2 regions of the Streptomyces sp. NPDC096310 genome follow, and region 2 is predicted to be linked to the other one. Evidence: riboswitches for the same ligand, from Rfam matches in the RefSeq annotation. Region 2 holds a riboswitch; the other holds the start of a gene.
The links. A riboswitch is a leader RNA that binds a small molecule or an ion and turns the genes downstream of it on or off. The one in region 2 is predicted to bind S-adenosylmethionine.

Region 1 (5,743 bases), on a different contig from region 2:
CTCCTCGGTGAGGAAGAGCAGCCGGACCGGCCCCTCGGACCCGGCGACCGTCACCACCGCGTCCGTCCCGGGCGCGGGAACCTCCACCACCGTCCGGCCGTCCCGCGTGGCGAGCGCCGTCCCGCCCGACACCACGGACCCCGGCGCCGGCGAGAGCTGCGGGGTGATCCCCGCCGTCGCCGCGAACACCGCGGTCGGCACCCCGTCGATCTCCAGCCGGGCCAACGGCTGCGCGCTCACCCAGTCGAGCCGGACACCGGGCCCCGCCTCGTACCCGAGGGGCCAGACGAAGTGCGCACCGCCCGGCACGGTCACCGGCGTGGCCGGTACCCGGTACGTACCGCCGTCCAGTGCGACATGGAAGCGGACCCCGCGATGGTCGGGGAGGGGTTCGTGGGGCTGATGGTTGTTGACGAAGAGGAAGCCCTCCCCACCGCTGGAGCGCACCGCCCAGCGCAGCGTGGACCGGTCGTCGAGGCCGTCCGGGCCTCCGTCGGGCAGCCGCAGCGGCATGTCCGCGAGCCGCGCCCCCGAGTCCCGGATCAGCAGATGCTGCGCGCGCAGCGCGTGGAACGAGGGGCGCACCTGGCCGTACTCGCCTATCGGCGCCTGGAAGTCGTAGCTGACCGACGGCAGGTCGTTGGGGTAACCGGTGGCGTGGGACTCCTGGTTGGGCAGCGCGAGATCCAGCCGCTGGGAGCAGCCGTGGTACAGGTAGTACCCCTGCCAGACCGAGCCGCTGCCGAGCTTGGCCAGCGCCAGCGCGGAGACATCCTCGGTCCGCACCAGGGGCCGCCGGTGATACGCGACGGCCATACCGGAGCCGAGTTCACAGGTGAGGTACGGATAGCGCCGGTCGTCCGGCACCCCGTGGCTCGCCCGGGTCGCGGGACGCAGATCGGCGCCGATGGCGGGATCGTCCCTGACCGGGGTGAAGAAGTAGTGGCGGCGCATCTCCCGCGCCCACCCGTCGTGCGCCTCCGCCCAGAACGCCTCCGGGTAGCCGCCGTACACCGGCAGCAGGACATCGCGCGGAAGATCGGCGGCGTCCCACCCGGTGGCGGTCCACAGGGGGGCGGCGATCCCCGCGGCCTCCGCGAGGCGGCGCAGCGTCGCGAGGTGCGCGGGCGCGTCGTACAGCTCGTTCTCGATCTGTACGGCGACGACGGGGCCGCCCTCGTCGTACGACAGGCCCCGCAGCTCCCGGCCGATCCGCGCGAAGTACCGCTCGACGAGCGCCAGATAGGCCGGATCGTCCGTGCGCGGGACGCAGCCGGCGCCGTCGAGCCAGTCCGGGAAGCCGCCGCCCCGGCACTCGCCGTGCGACCAGGGGCCGACGCGTACGGCGACGGAGAGGCCGAGGCCGCCGCAGAGCCGGACGAAGCGGCGCAGATCGAGGCCGTCGTCGAAACGGAACGTCCCGCGGCTCTCCTCGTGCTGGTTCCAGAAGAGATACGTGGCCACGGTGTCGATCCCGCCGGCCCGGATCTTCAGCAGCTCCTCGCGCCACTCGGCGGCGGGGTAGCGGCTGAAGTGGAATTCCGCCATCACCGGCAGCCAGGGGACCCCGCCCCGCAGGATCCTGCGGCTGTCGGGGACCAGGGGCGCACGGACCCCGCCGGCGCTGCCCATCGACAGGTGCCCCGACGGTCCGGGGGGTGGAGCGTGCAGGTCATGAGCGTGCAGCGACAACATGACGGACGGCTCCCGCTTCGGCGACGGCTGGGAAGATCGCTTCATCGTCGGCACCGCCCCGGGCCCTGTCAAGGAGTCCTCCTGGGTCGCCGTCCGCCATCGGTGAGCAGCACTTTTGGCCGGTATCGGTCTTACGCGATCCGCCTGCCCTGTGATCCAGGTGTGATGTTCATGTGATCCATCGTGTCTTCAGATCGCCGCCACGGGGTGTTACGTTTCTCGATGTCACGAGTCCCAGCGACAAGCCCCGGCTTGCTGGGCGGCAACCCTCCTTCTGCGGTGGGGTGCCCCGGGTGATGACACGGCTCCACGCGCACACCGATGTGCCGGGAGCAAGCGCGGACCTGTCAGCCAGGTCCAGTACCTGGGACGGGAGCACAGGATGACAGTGGACGCGGTGCCTCACAGAGCGTCGTCACGCTGCCCCGACCAGCGGCCCCCGCTCGACGAGCGGCCGGCGAACCATCACCCACGGGCCGGCGCGCCGTACGACGCCACCCCGCACCGAGGAGCCTCCACCCTCATGAGACCTGCCCTGTCACGCCCTCGCGGGCGACGCTCCCTCCTGGCCCTCGCCTCGGCCGTCACGGTCCTCGCCGCCGTCGCCGGGTGCGGTGTGGACACCGGCGGCTCCGGTGACGGCGGATCCGGCTCCAAGGGGGAGCAGATCACCGTCACCGCGTTCGCCGGCCCCTGGGGTGAGCTGTTCAAGAAGTCCTTCGTCGCACCGTTCGAGAAGGACACCGGCATCAAGGTGAACCTCGTCTACGGCGCCGACTCCGCCTGGCTCACCAAGCTCCGCGCCGCGGGCGGCAAGGACGCGCCGTTCGATGTCGTCGCCCTCACCCCCGGCTCCCTGCACCAGGCCGTCGGCGGCGGTCTCCTCCAGCCGCTCAAGACCGGCGACCTCAAGAACTGGAAGCAGCTCGACCCGGTGCTCACCCAGCAGTCCACGGTCGACGGCGCCTCCTACGGCGTACCGCTGACCACCGGCTCCAACGGGCTGCTGTACCGCACCGACAAGATCAAGCAGGCGCCTCGGGACTGGACCGACATCTTCGACAAGAAGTACTGCGGCCATGTCGCGCTGCCCCCGCTGACCTACAACGCGGGCCTGGAGTTCTTCTCCGCGCTGGTCTCCCAGGACGGCGGCAAGCTCTCCGACCCCGCCGCTGTCGACAAGGCGTTCACGAAGCTCGCCGCGCTCAAGGGCTGCGTCTCGGCGTACCCGGCGGACGCGGGCTCCGTCTCCACCGTCCTGCAGAACGGCGACGCCTGGATCGTGCCCTTCTGGGACGGCCGCGCCTTCGCCATGGCGCAGGAGGGGCAGCCGATCGGCTTCAGCTACCCGGCCTCCGGCGCCGTCGGCGCGCTGACCTCGTACTACGTACCCAAGGGCAGCGCGCACACCAAGGCCGCCTACACCTTCCTGAACTACCTGAGCGCCGCCCAGCACCAGAAGCCCTTCGCCGAGGGCACCTTCTACGGCGCGGGCAACGACACCATCGACTACAGCCCCGGTTTCAAGGACAAGGTCAAGTACGGCGAGGCCGTCTACAAGACCTTCACCTGGGTCGACTACAAGACGGCGACCCCCAAGCTGAACGAATGGCAGCAGCGGTGGAATCAGATCTTCAAGTGACCGGCAACCGGCACGACACCGACGGCGGGACCGCCGCGCACATCGACATCGAGGGCCTGGCCGCCGGGTACGAGGGGCAGCGCATCCTCGACGTCGACCGGCTCTCGATCCGGCGCGGCGAGTTCCTGTCCGTCCTCGGCCCCAGCGGCTGCGGCAAGACGACCCTCCTCAACAGCCTGGCGGGGTTCGTCCGCCCCACCGCCGGCCGGATCACCCTGGACGGCACCGACCTCACCGACGTCCCCACACACCGCCGGGGGCTCGGACTGGTCTTCCAGAACTACGCGCTCTTCCCGCACATGACCGTCGCCGGGAATGTCGCGTACGGACTCAAGGTGCGCCGCACCGAGCGCGCCGAGCGGGACGAACGCGTCGCCGAGGCGCTGCGCCTCGTCGGCCTGGAGGCGTACGCGGACCGCAGGCCCAAGCAGCTCTCCGGCGGCCAGCAGCAGCGGGTCGCCGTGGCCCGCGCGCTGGCCACCCGGCCCGCGGTACTGCTGCTCGACGAGCCGCTGTCCAACCTGGACGCCAAACTGCGCCGCGAGATGCGGGTGGAGCTGCGGGAGCTCCAGCAGCGCCTCGGCATCACCATGGTCTTCGTCACGCACGACCAGGAAGAGGCGATGTCGCTCTCGGACCGGATCGCCGTGATGAACGGCGGCCGGGTCGAACAACTCGGCACCCCCACCGAGGTGTACCGGACGCCCGCGACCCGCTTCGTCGCCGAGTTCATCGGCGCGGCCAACATCCTTCAGGGCACCGGCGCCCTTGACGGAACGCTCCACCTGGGCGGGGCACGGCTGGACTCCGGACTGGCCACGCTGCCCGACGGGGAGCCGGTCACCCTCGCCGTACGCCCGGAACGCGTCACCGTCCGCGCCGCCGAGGCCGGCGGTGACAGCGGCGCCGGTGGGTCGGCCGGGGCCGAGCGCGGCTCCGGGATCGTCGGCTACCGGGCGTTCACCGGGGAGGCGTGGCAGGCACAGATCGTCGTGGCCGAGGGCGTCGCGGTCAACGCCAGGACGGCCGAGGAACCCCCGGCCGTCGGCGCCCGCGTCGCCTTCGGCTGGTCCGCGGCCGATGTCATCGTCCTCGGACCCGCACAGGACGGCGGGGCCGGGGGAGCGGGCGGAACGGCCGGCGGGGGTACCGCCCCGGCCGGCGGGGACGACACTCCGGTCACCGGAGACGCCGCCCCGGCCGCCGGGGACGCCGCCACGAAGGAGGCGACGCCCGGATGAGCGCGCCCGCCGCCCGCGCGCCGCGCCGGCTGCGCGGGCTGCTGCCCGTCACGCCGGTCGTGGTCTTCCTGCTGGCCCTGTTCGTGATCCCGCTCGTGCGCGTCCTCGCGCTCAGCTTCCACCCCTCGGACGCCAACGGCTATCCGCTCGACGGCTACTCGTTCACGCAGTACCACAGGGTCTTCACCGAGGCGTTCTTCTCCGAGTCCCTGTGGCAGAGCCTGCTCACCTCGCTGCTGGTCACGGCCTTGTGCGTGCTGCTCGGCTTCCCCGCCGCGTACGCGCTGGCCCGTGCCCGCAAGGGAGTCGTCCGCACCCTGCTCTTCGTCGCGGTCGTCTCCCCGCTGCTCACCAGCGTGGTCGTCCGCAGCTACGGCTGGGTCGTGCTCTTCTCCGCCAACGGCGTGGTGAACCGGACCCTCGTCGGCCTCGGCATCCTGGACCAGCCCGCGTCCCTGCTGACCAGCTATGCCGTGGTCGTCGTCTCCGTCACCCATGTCCTGCTGCCGTTCGCGATCCTGCCGCTGACGACCGCGCTCGGCGGTATCGACGACAACCTGGCCCGCGCCTCGCGGAGCCTGGGCGCCGGGCCCGTACGCACCTTCTGGAAGGTCACGCTGCCGCTCAGCCTGCCCGGCATCGCGGTGGGCGCCACCGTCGTCTTCCCGCTGGCCATGGGCATCTACATCACCCCGCTGCTGGTCGGCGGCGCCAACCAGCCGCTCGCCGGGCTGCGCGTCTACAGCCAGATCACCAGCGTCTTCGACTACCCGGTGGCGGCGGCGCTCAGCCTCACGCTGCTCCTGCTGACCCTGGTGGGCGTCTCCGCCCTCGGCACCGGATTCCGCTTCTGGGAACGGAGACTCCATGGCTGACCCGGCCGTCGACCCCGCGCACGACCACCCCGCCGCCGACCGGTCCGTGCGGACCGCCGCGAAGAGCGCCGCGCCCACGAAGGGGGGCCCGCCCGCCACGGCAGGACCGCCGTCGCGCAACGGCGCCGGCCGGGGCTCCGTCCTGCTGCGCCGCGCCGGACGGACCGCCGTGGCGCTGCCCGCCGTCGCCGTCTTCCTCTTCCTGCTGGCACCGCTCGCGGTCCTGGCGCTCAGCTCCCTCAACTCCACCAGCTCCCTGAGCTTCCCGCCCAGCGGACTCTCCCTGCGCT
Region 2 (5,743 bases):
TCTCCGGAGCCGTCGGCCCCGATGGCCGACAGGCCCGACACCAGTCCGCCGCCGCCGCGCCTGGCCTCCAGCGTGCCGTCGTCGCGCCGCGTGTACGAGACGGGGCCGCGGTTGGACGCCACCAGGACGCGGGCCGGCGCGGGGCTGACGGACTGCTCGGTAACCATGTCGCGAAACCTAGCCCGTCGCGGAAACGCTCAAACGTACGGTGCGTGTGACGTCGGGGACGCGTCCGCTCAGTCGCGCCGCCCGCGCGCCGCGGCCAGCGCGACCACCCCGGCGCCCGTCAGCGCGAACGCCATCCCGCCCAGCAGCCACAGCCGCTCGGCCGTCGACCCGGCCTGCGCCAGCACCCGCGTGAACTCCGAAGCCCTCGAAATCGCCAGATTCATGCCCATGGGGCAGCAATGTAGGCAACCGGTGCGATGATCCGACGTTACGCCGCGCGTCCGGCCGTGTACTCCGCGATCTCCCGCATCGGCGGACGTTCCTCCGTGTCCACCGCGTGCGTCCGCGGCGTGAAACCGTCCTCGCCCCGCTCGAACTGCGTGAGCCGCGGCCGTACGAGATGGCCCCGCTGGAGCCGGAGCTGCGCCGTACGGTAGATCGCCGCGGCCATCCGCCCCAGCGCCCGGTCGTCCTGGTGGCGGTGGAGCCTTACCCCCACGTCCACCTGGGCCAGCGCGTCCAGCCCCACCGTGTGCAGCGCGTCCACCAGCAGGCCCAGCTCCACGCCGTACCCCACGGGGAACGGCAGCCGCTCCAGCAGCGCACGGCGCGCCGCGTACTCCCCGCCCAGCGGCTGGACGAAGCCGGCCAGCCTCGGCCAGTGCAGATTGAGCAGCGGGCGCGCCACCAGCTCCGTCACCCGCCCGCCCTGGCCGGCCTCCCCCTCCGTACCACCGCCCAGCGGGCGGTCGTACATCGCCTTCACGAACTGCACCTCCGGCTCGGTGAGCAGCGGGCCCACGATCCCGGAGACGAAATCCGGCGAGAACTCCCGCAGATCCGCGTCCACGAAGCACACGATGTCGCCGCTCGTCACCAGCAGCGACCGCCACAGCACCTCGCCCTTGCCGGGCAGCGCGGGCAGCCGCGGCAGGATCGTGTCCCGGTGCACCACCCGCGCGCCCGCCGCCGCCGCGACCTCGCCCGTACGGTCGGTGGAGCCGGAGTCGATCACCACCAGCTCGTCGACGAGCCGCACCCGCTCCATCAGCTCCCGCCGCACGACGGAGACGATCGCGCCGACCGTCGCCTCCTCGTCCAGCGCCGGCAGGACCACGCTGACCGTGCTGCCGCGCGCCGCTTTCGCCGCCAGGAGCCGGTCGAGCGTACGGTCCCCCGCCGACCAGGAACGCCTGGTCAGCCAGTGCTCCACCTCTTCCAGCACGTTCGGTACTCCCTGCGCGATCCTTGGCCTGTGCGGTCATCCGCGGGCCGGCGCCGGGTCCCCGTGCGCCATGACGTGATCCATCTCGCGGTGCGGACGACTATCTCAACCCTCCACACCTTCGGTTACAGTCTTGAACAACACGAATGACCACCGCATGCCGGGGTCATCACGTGAACAAACGCACCGGACCCAGGCTCCGGCGCCATAGCGCTCATCCAGAGGGACAGAGGGAACGGCCCGTTGAAGTCCCGGCAACCCTCCCGCCGACCGCGAGGTCACGGTGGGGAAGGTGCCAATTCCGTCTCGTGGCGAAGTACGTCGCGAGGAAGATGAGGAGAAAGGGCCTCGCCACCATGGCTGTGCAGACCGTCCGAAGCGGTACGAACGAGACCGTCGACCTCGGCCCCGCCGCCGCACTCTCGTGCCGCGAATGCGGAGAGCGCTTCGACCTCGGCCCCCTCTTCGCCTGCGCGAGCTGTTTCGGGCCGCTCGAAGTCGCGTACGACCTGCCGAGCGGCAGCCCCGAAGAGCTGAAGAAGCGCATCGCCGAAGGCCCGGACAACATCTGGCGGTACGCGCCGCTGCTGCCCGTCCCCGCCGACGTCGCCTCGAAGCCCAGCATCAACCCCGGTTTCACGAAGCTGGTCAAGGCCGACAACCTCGCCCGTGAACTGGGGATCACCGGCTCGCTCCACATCAAGGACGACTCCGGTAACCCGACGCACTCCTTCAAGGACCGCGTCGTCGCCATCGCCGTCGAGGCCGCCCGCGCCTTCGGCTTCACCACCCTCTCCTGCTCCTCCACCGGCAACCTCGCCGGCGCCGTCGGCGCCGCCGCGGCCCGCGCCGGCTTCCGCTCCTGCGTGTTCATCCCGCACGACCTGGAGCAGGGCAAGGTCGTCATGGCCGCGGTGTACGGCGGTGACCTGGTCGGCATCGAGGGCAACTACGACGACGTCAACCGTTTCTGCTCCGAGCTCATCGGCGACCCGCTGGGCGAGGGCTGGGGCTTCGTCAACGTCAACCTGCGGCCGTACTACGGAGAGGGCTCCAAGACCCTCGCGTACGAGATCTGCGAACAGCTCGGCTGGCGGCTGCCGGACCAGATCGTCATCCCGATCGCCTCGGGGTCGCAGCTCACGAAGATCGACAAGGGGCTCCAGGAGCTGATCAAGCTCGGCCTCGTCGAGGACCGCCCCTACAAGATCTTCGGCGCCCAGGCCGAGGGCTGCTCGCCGGTCTCCACCGCCTTCAAGGCCGGGCACGACGTCGTACGGCCGCAGAAGCCGGACACCATCGCCAAGTCCCTGGCGATCGGCAACCCCGCCGACGGCCCGTACGTCCTGGACATCGCCCGGCGCACCGGCGGCGCGGTGGAGGACGTCGACGACGCGCAGATCGTCGACGCGATCAAGCTGCTGGCGCGCACCGAGGGCATCTTCGCGGAGACCGCGGGCGGGGTGACGGTCGGCGTGACGAAGAAGCTCATCGAGGCGGGCGTGCTCGACCCGTCCCTCACCACCGTCGTCCTCAACACCGGTGACGGGCTCAAGACGCTGGACGCCGTGGCGCCGACGACCGGCCCGACGGCGACGATCCGCCCGAGCCTCGACGCGTTCCGCGCCGCGGGCCTCGCCACGAGCTGACCACCGACACCGAGAAAGGCTTCCCACGATGAGCGTCAAGGTCCGTATCCCCACCATCCTCCGCACCTACACCGGTGGCCAGGCCGAGGTTCCGGCGGAGGGCGCCACCCTCTCCGAGGTCATCCAGTCGCTGGAGACGAACCACCCGGGCATCGCCGGCCGCGTCCTGGACGACCAGGGCAAGCTGCGCCGCTTCGTCAACGTGTACGTGAACGACGACGACGTCCGTTTTGAGCAGGGTCTGGAGACCGCCACCCCGGCGGGCGCGGGCATCTCGATCATTCCGGCGGTCGCCGGGGGCTGACGCGCTCGGTAACGGACACGGTCCCCTCCGCGAGAGAAGCGGAGGGGACCGTTCTACATGGTTGAGCACGGTAGAGTGTGGGAACGCCCCGCCGTCGCCCGCTCCGTACGCGAGCGAGAACGCGACAAGATGAGGGTAAAGTCCTGGAGCCTTTTGCGGCGTATGTACGCTTTGCCCGGCCCGACTTGTCCCGGAACGCAGTGGATTCAGCACTATGCGTGTTCGGCCACGCCCAGAATTCTCGTCCGATTGACCTGTTGCAGAGGGCAGTTGGGCAGATACATTCAGCCGCGGTCGACGCGTTCCGGCGCGAAGTGTGGCCCCGTGCAAGGGCCAGTAATAGGGGAGTTGGCATGGCTCAGGGCACCGTCAAGTGGTTCAACGCGGAGAAGGGCTACGGCTTCATCGCGGTCGACGGTGGTGCGGATGTATTCGTCCACTACAGCGCGATCCAGATGGACGGTTACCGCACCCTTGAAGAAGGTCAGCGAGTGGAGTTCGAGATCTCGCAGGGCCAGAAGGGTCCGCAGGCGGACATGGTCAAGCTCGCCGTCTGATCCCGGCGCGATCGGCCACCGACGCACTCAGGTACTCGGTACGGATTCCGCATCGCACTCACGCATGAGGGGCCCGCATCCCGGACAGGGATGCGGGCCCCTCATGCGTGAGCCCTCGGCGACGCCCCGCGGGCGACGAGCCGGAGGCGCTTGCACTCTCGGGGGTCGAGTGCTAATTATTGCGTTAGCACTCTGCAAGTGAGAGTGACAACTTGGGACCGGGTCGGTGAGGCCCGAAGAGCCGGCGGGGCAAGGAACCGCCGACTCTCAGGCCGTCCGTCGCGGGCGCCAGCGCGGTCCGGAGAAATCCTTCCCCAAGCTCTCAACTGCGTTCGAGCAGGGGAGACCCCATACGTCCGGGAGGACCACTTCACATGGCCAAGATCATCGCGTTCGACGAGGAGGCACGGCGCGGTCTCGAGCGCGGGATGAACCAGCTCGCCGACGCCGTCAAGGTCACCCTTGGTCCCAAGGGCCGCAACGTCGTCCTCGAGAAGAAGTGGGGCGCCCCCACGATCACCAACGATGGTGTGTCCATCGCCAAGGAGATCGAGCTCGAGGACCCGTACGAGAAGATCGGCGCCGAGCTGGTCAAGGAAGTCGCCAAGAAGACGGACGACGTCGCCGGTGACGGTACGACCACCGCGACCGTCCTCGCCCAGGCGCTCGTCCGTGAGGGCCTGCGCAACGTGGCGGCCGGCGCCAACCCGATGGCCCTCAAGCGCGGCATCGAGAAGGCCGTCGAGGCCGTCTCCGGCGCCCTGCTGGAGCAGGCCAAGGACGTGGAGACCAAGGAGCAGATCGCTTCGACGGCCTCCATCTCCGCCGCCGACACCCAGATCGGCGAGCTCATCGCCGAGGCGATGGACAAGGTCGGCAAGGAAGGCGTCATCACCGTCGAGGAGTCGCAGACCTTCGGTCTGGAGCTTGAGCTCACCGAGGGCATGCGCTTCGACAAGGGCTACATCTCGGCGTACTTCGCCACGGACATGGAGCGTATGGAGGCGTCGCTCGACGACCCGTACATCCTGATCGCCAACTCCAAGATCGGCAGTGTGAAGGACCTCCTTCCCCTGCTGGAGAAGGTCATCCAGTCCGGCAAGCCGCTGCTGATCATCGCCGAGGACGTCGAGGGCGAGGCCCTGTCGACCCTGGTCGTCAACAAGCTCAAGGGCACCTTCAAGTCCGTCGCCGTCAAGGCCCCGGGCTTCGGTGACCGCCGCAAGGCGATGCTGAACGACATCGCCATCCTCACCGGCGGCACGGTCATCTCCGAGGAGGTCGGCCTCAAGCTGGAGAACGCCGGTCTCGACCTGCTCGGCCGCGCCCGCAACGTCGTCATCACCAAGGACGAGACGACCATCGTCGACGGTGGCGGCGACAGCGACCAGGTCGCGGGCCGGGTCAGCCAGATCCGTGCCGAGATCGAGAACAGCGACTCGGACTACGACCGCGAGAAGCTCCAGGAGCGCCTGGCGAAGCTGGCCGGCGGCGTGGCCGTCATCAAGGCCGGTGCCGCGACCGAGGTCGAGCTCAAGGAGCGCAAGCACCGCATCGAGGACGCGGTGCGCAACGCCAAGGCCGCCGTCGAGGAGGGCATCGTCGCCGGTGGTGGCGTGGCTCTGCTCCAGGCTTCCTCGGTCTTCGAGAAGCTTGAGCTGACGGGCGACGAGGCGACCGGCGCGCAGGCCGTCAAGCTCGCGCTGGAGGCTCCGCTCAAGCAGATCGCCGTCAACGGTGGTCTTGAGGGCGGCGTCGTCGTGGAGAAGGTCCGCAACCTGACGGTCGGTCACGGCCTGAACGCCGCGACCGGCGAGTACGTCGACATGATCGCCGAGGG

Region 1: linked by a shared signal. The riboswitch ahead of ACIQ7D_RS19235 (PotD/PotF family extracellular solute-binding protein) and the one ahead of thrC (threonine synthase) in region 2 are both predicted to bind S-adenosylmethionine.

Annotation. Positions count from the first base shown of each region.
Region 1 covers NZ_JBIWFO010000009.1:72,536-78,278, forward strand. The annotation lists gene ACIQ7D_RS19230 (beta-galactosidase) at 1-1,695, opposite strand, end outside; SAM riboswitch class IV at 1,919-2,040, shown strand; gene ACIQ7D_RS19235 (PotD/PotF family extracellular solute-binding protein) at 2,219-3,337, shown strand; gene ACIQ7D_RS19240 (ABC transporter ATP-binding protein) at 3,304-4,578, shown strand; gene ACIQ7D_RS19245 (ABC transporter permease) at 4,575-5,453, shown strand; gene ACIQ7D_RS19250 (ABC transporter permease) at 5,446-5,743, shown strand, end outside.
Region 2 covers NZ_JBIWFO010000007.1:174,404-180,146, forward strand. The annotation lists gene ACIQ7D_RS16985 (trehalose-6-phosphate synthase) at 1-167, opposite strand, end outside; gene ACIQ7D_RS16990 (hypothetical protein) at 237-398, opposite strand; gene ACIQ7D_RS16995 (glucosyl-3-phosphoglycerate synthase) at 437-1,393, opposite strand; SAM riboswitch class I at 1,605-1,732, shown strand; gene thrC (threonine synthase) at 1,750-3,042, shown strand; gene ACIQ7D_RS17005 (ubiquitin-like small modifier protein 1) at 3,071-3,346, shown strand; gene ACIQ7D_RS17010 (cold-shock protein) at 3,700-3,903, shown strand; gene groL (chaperonin GroEL) at 4,278-5,743, shown strand, end outside.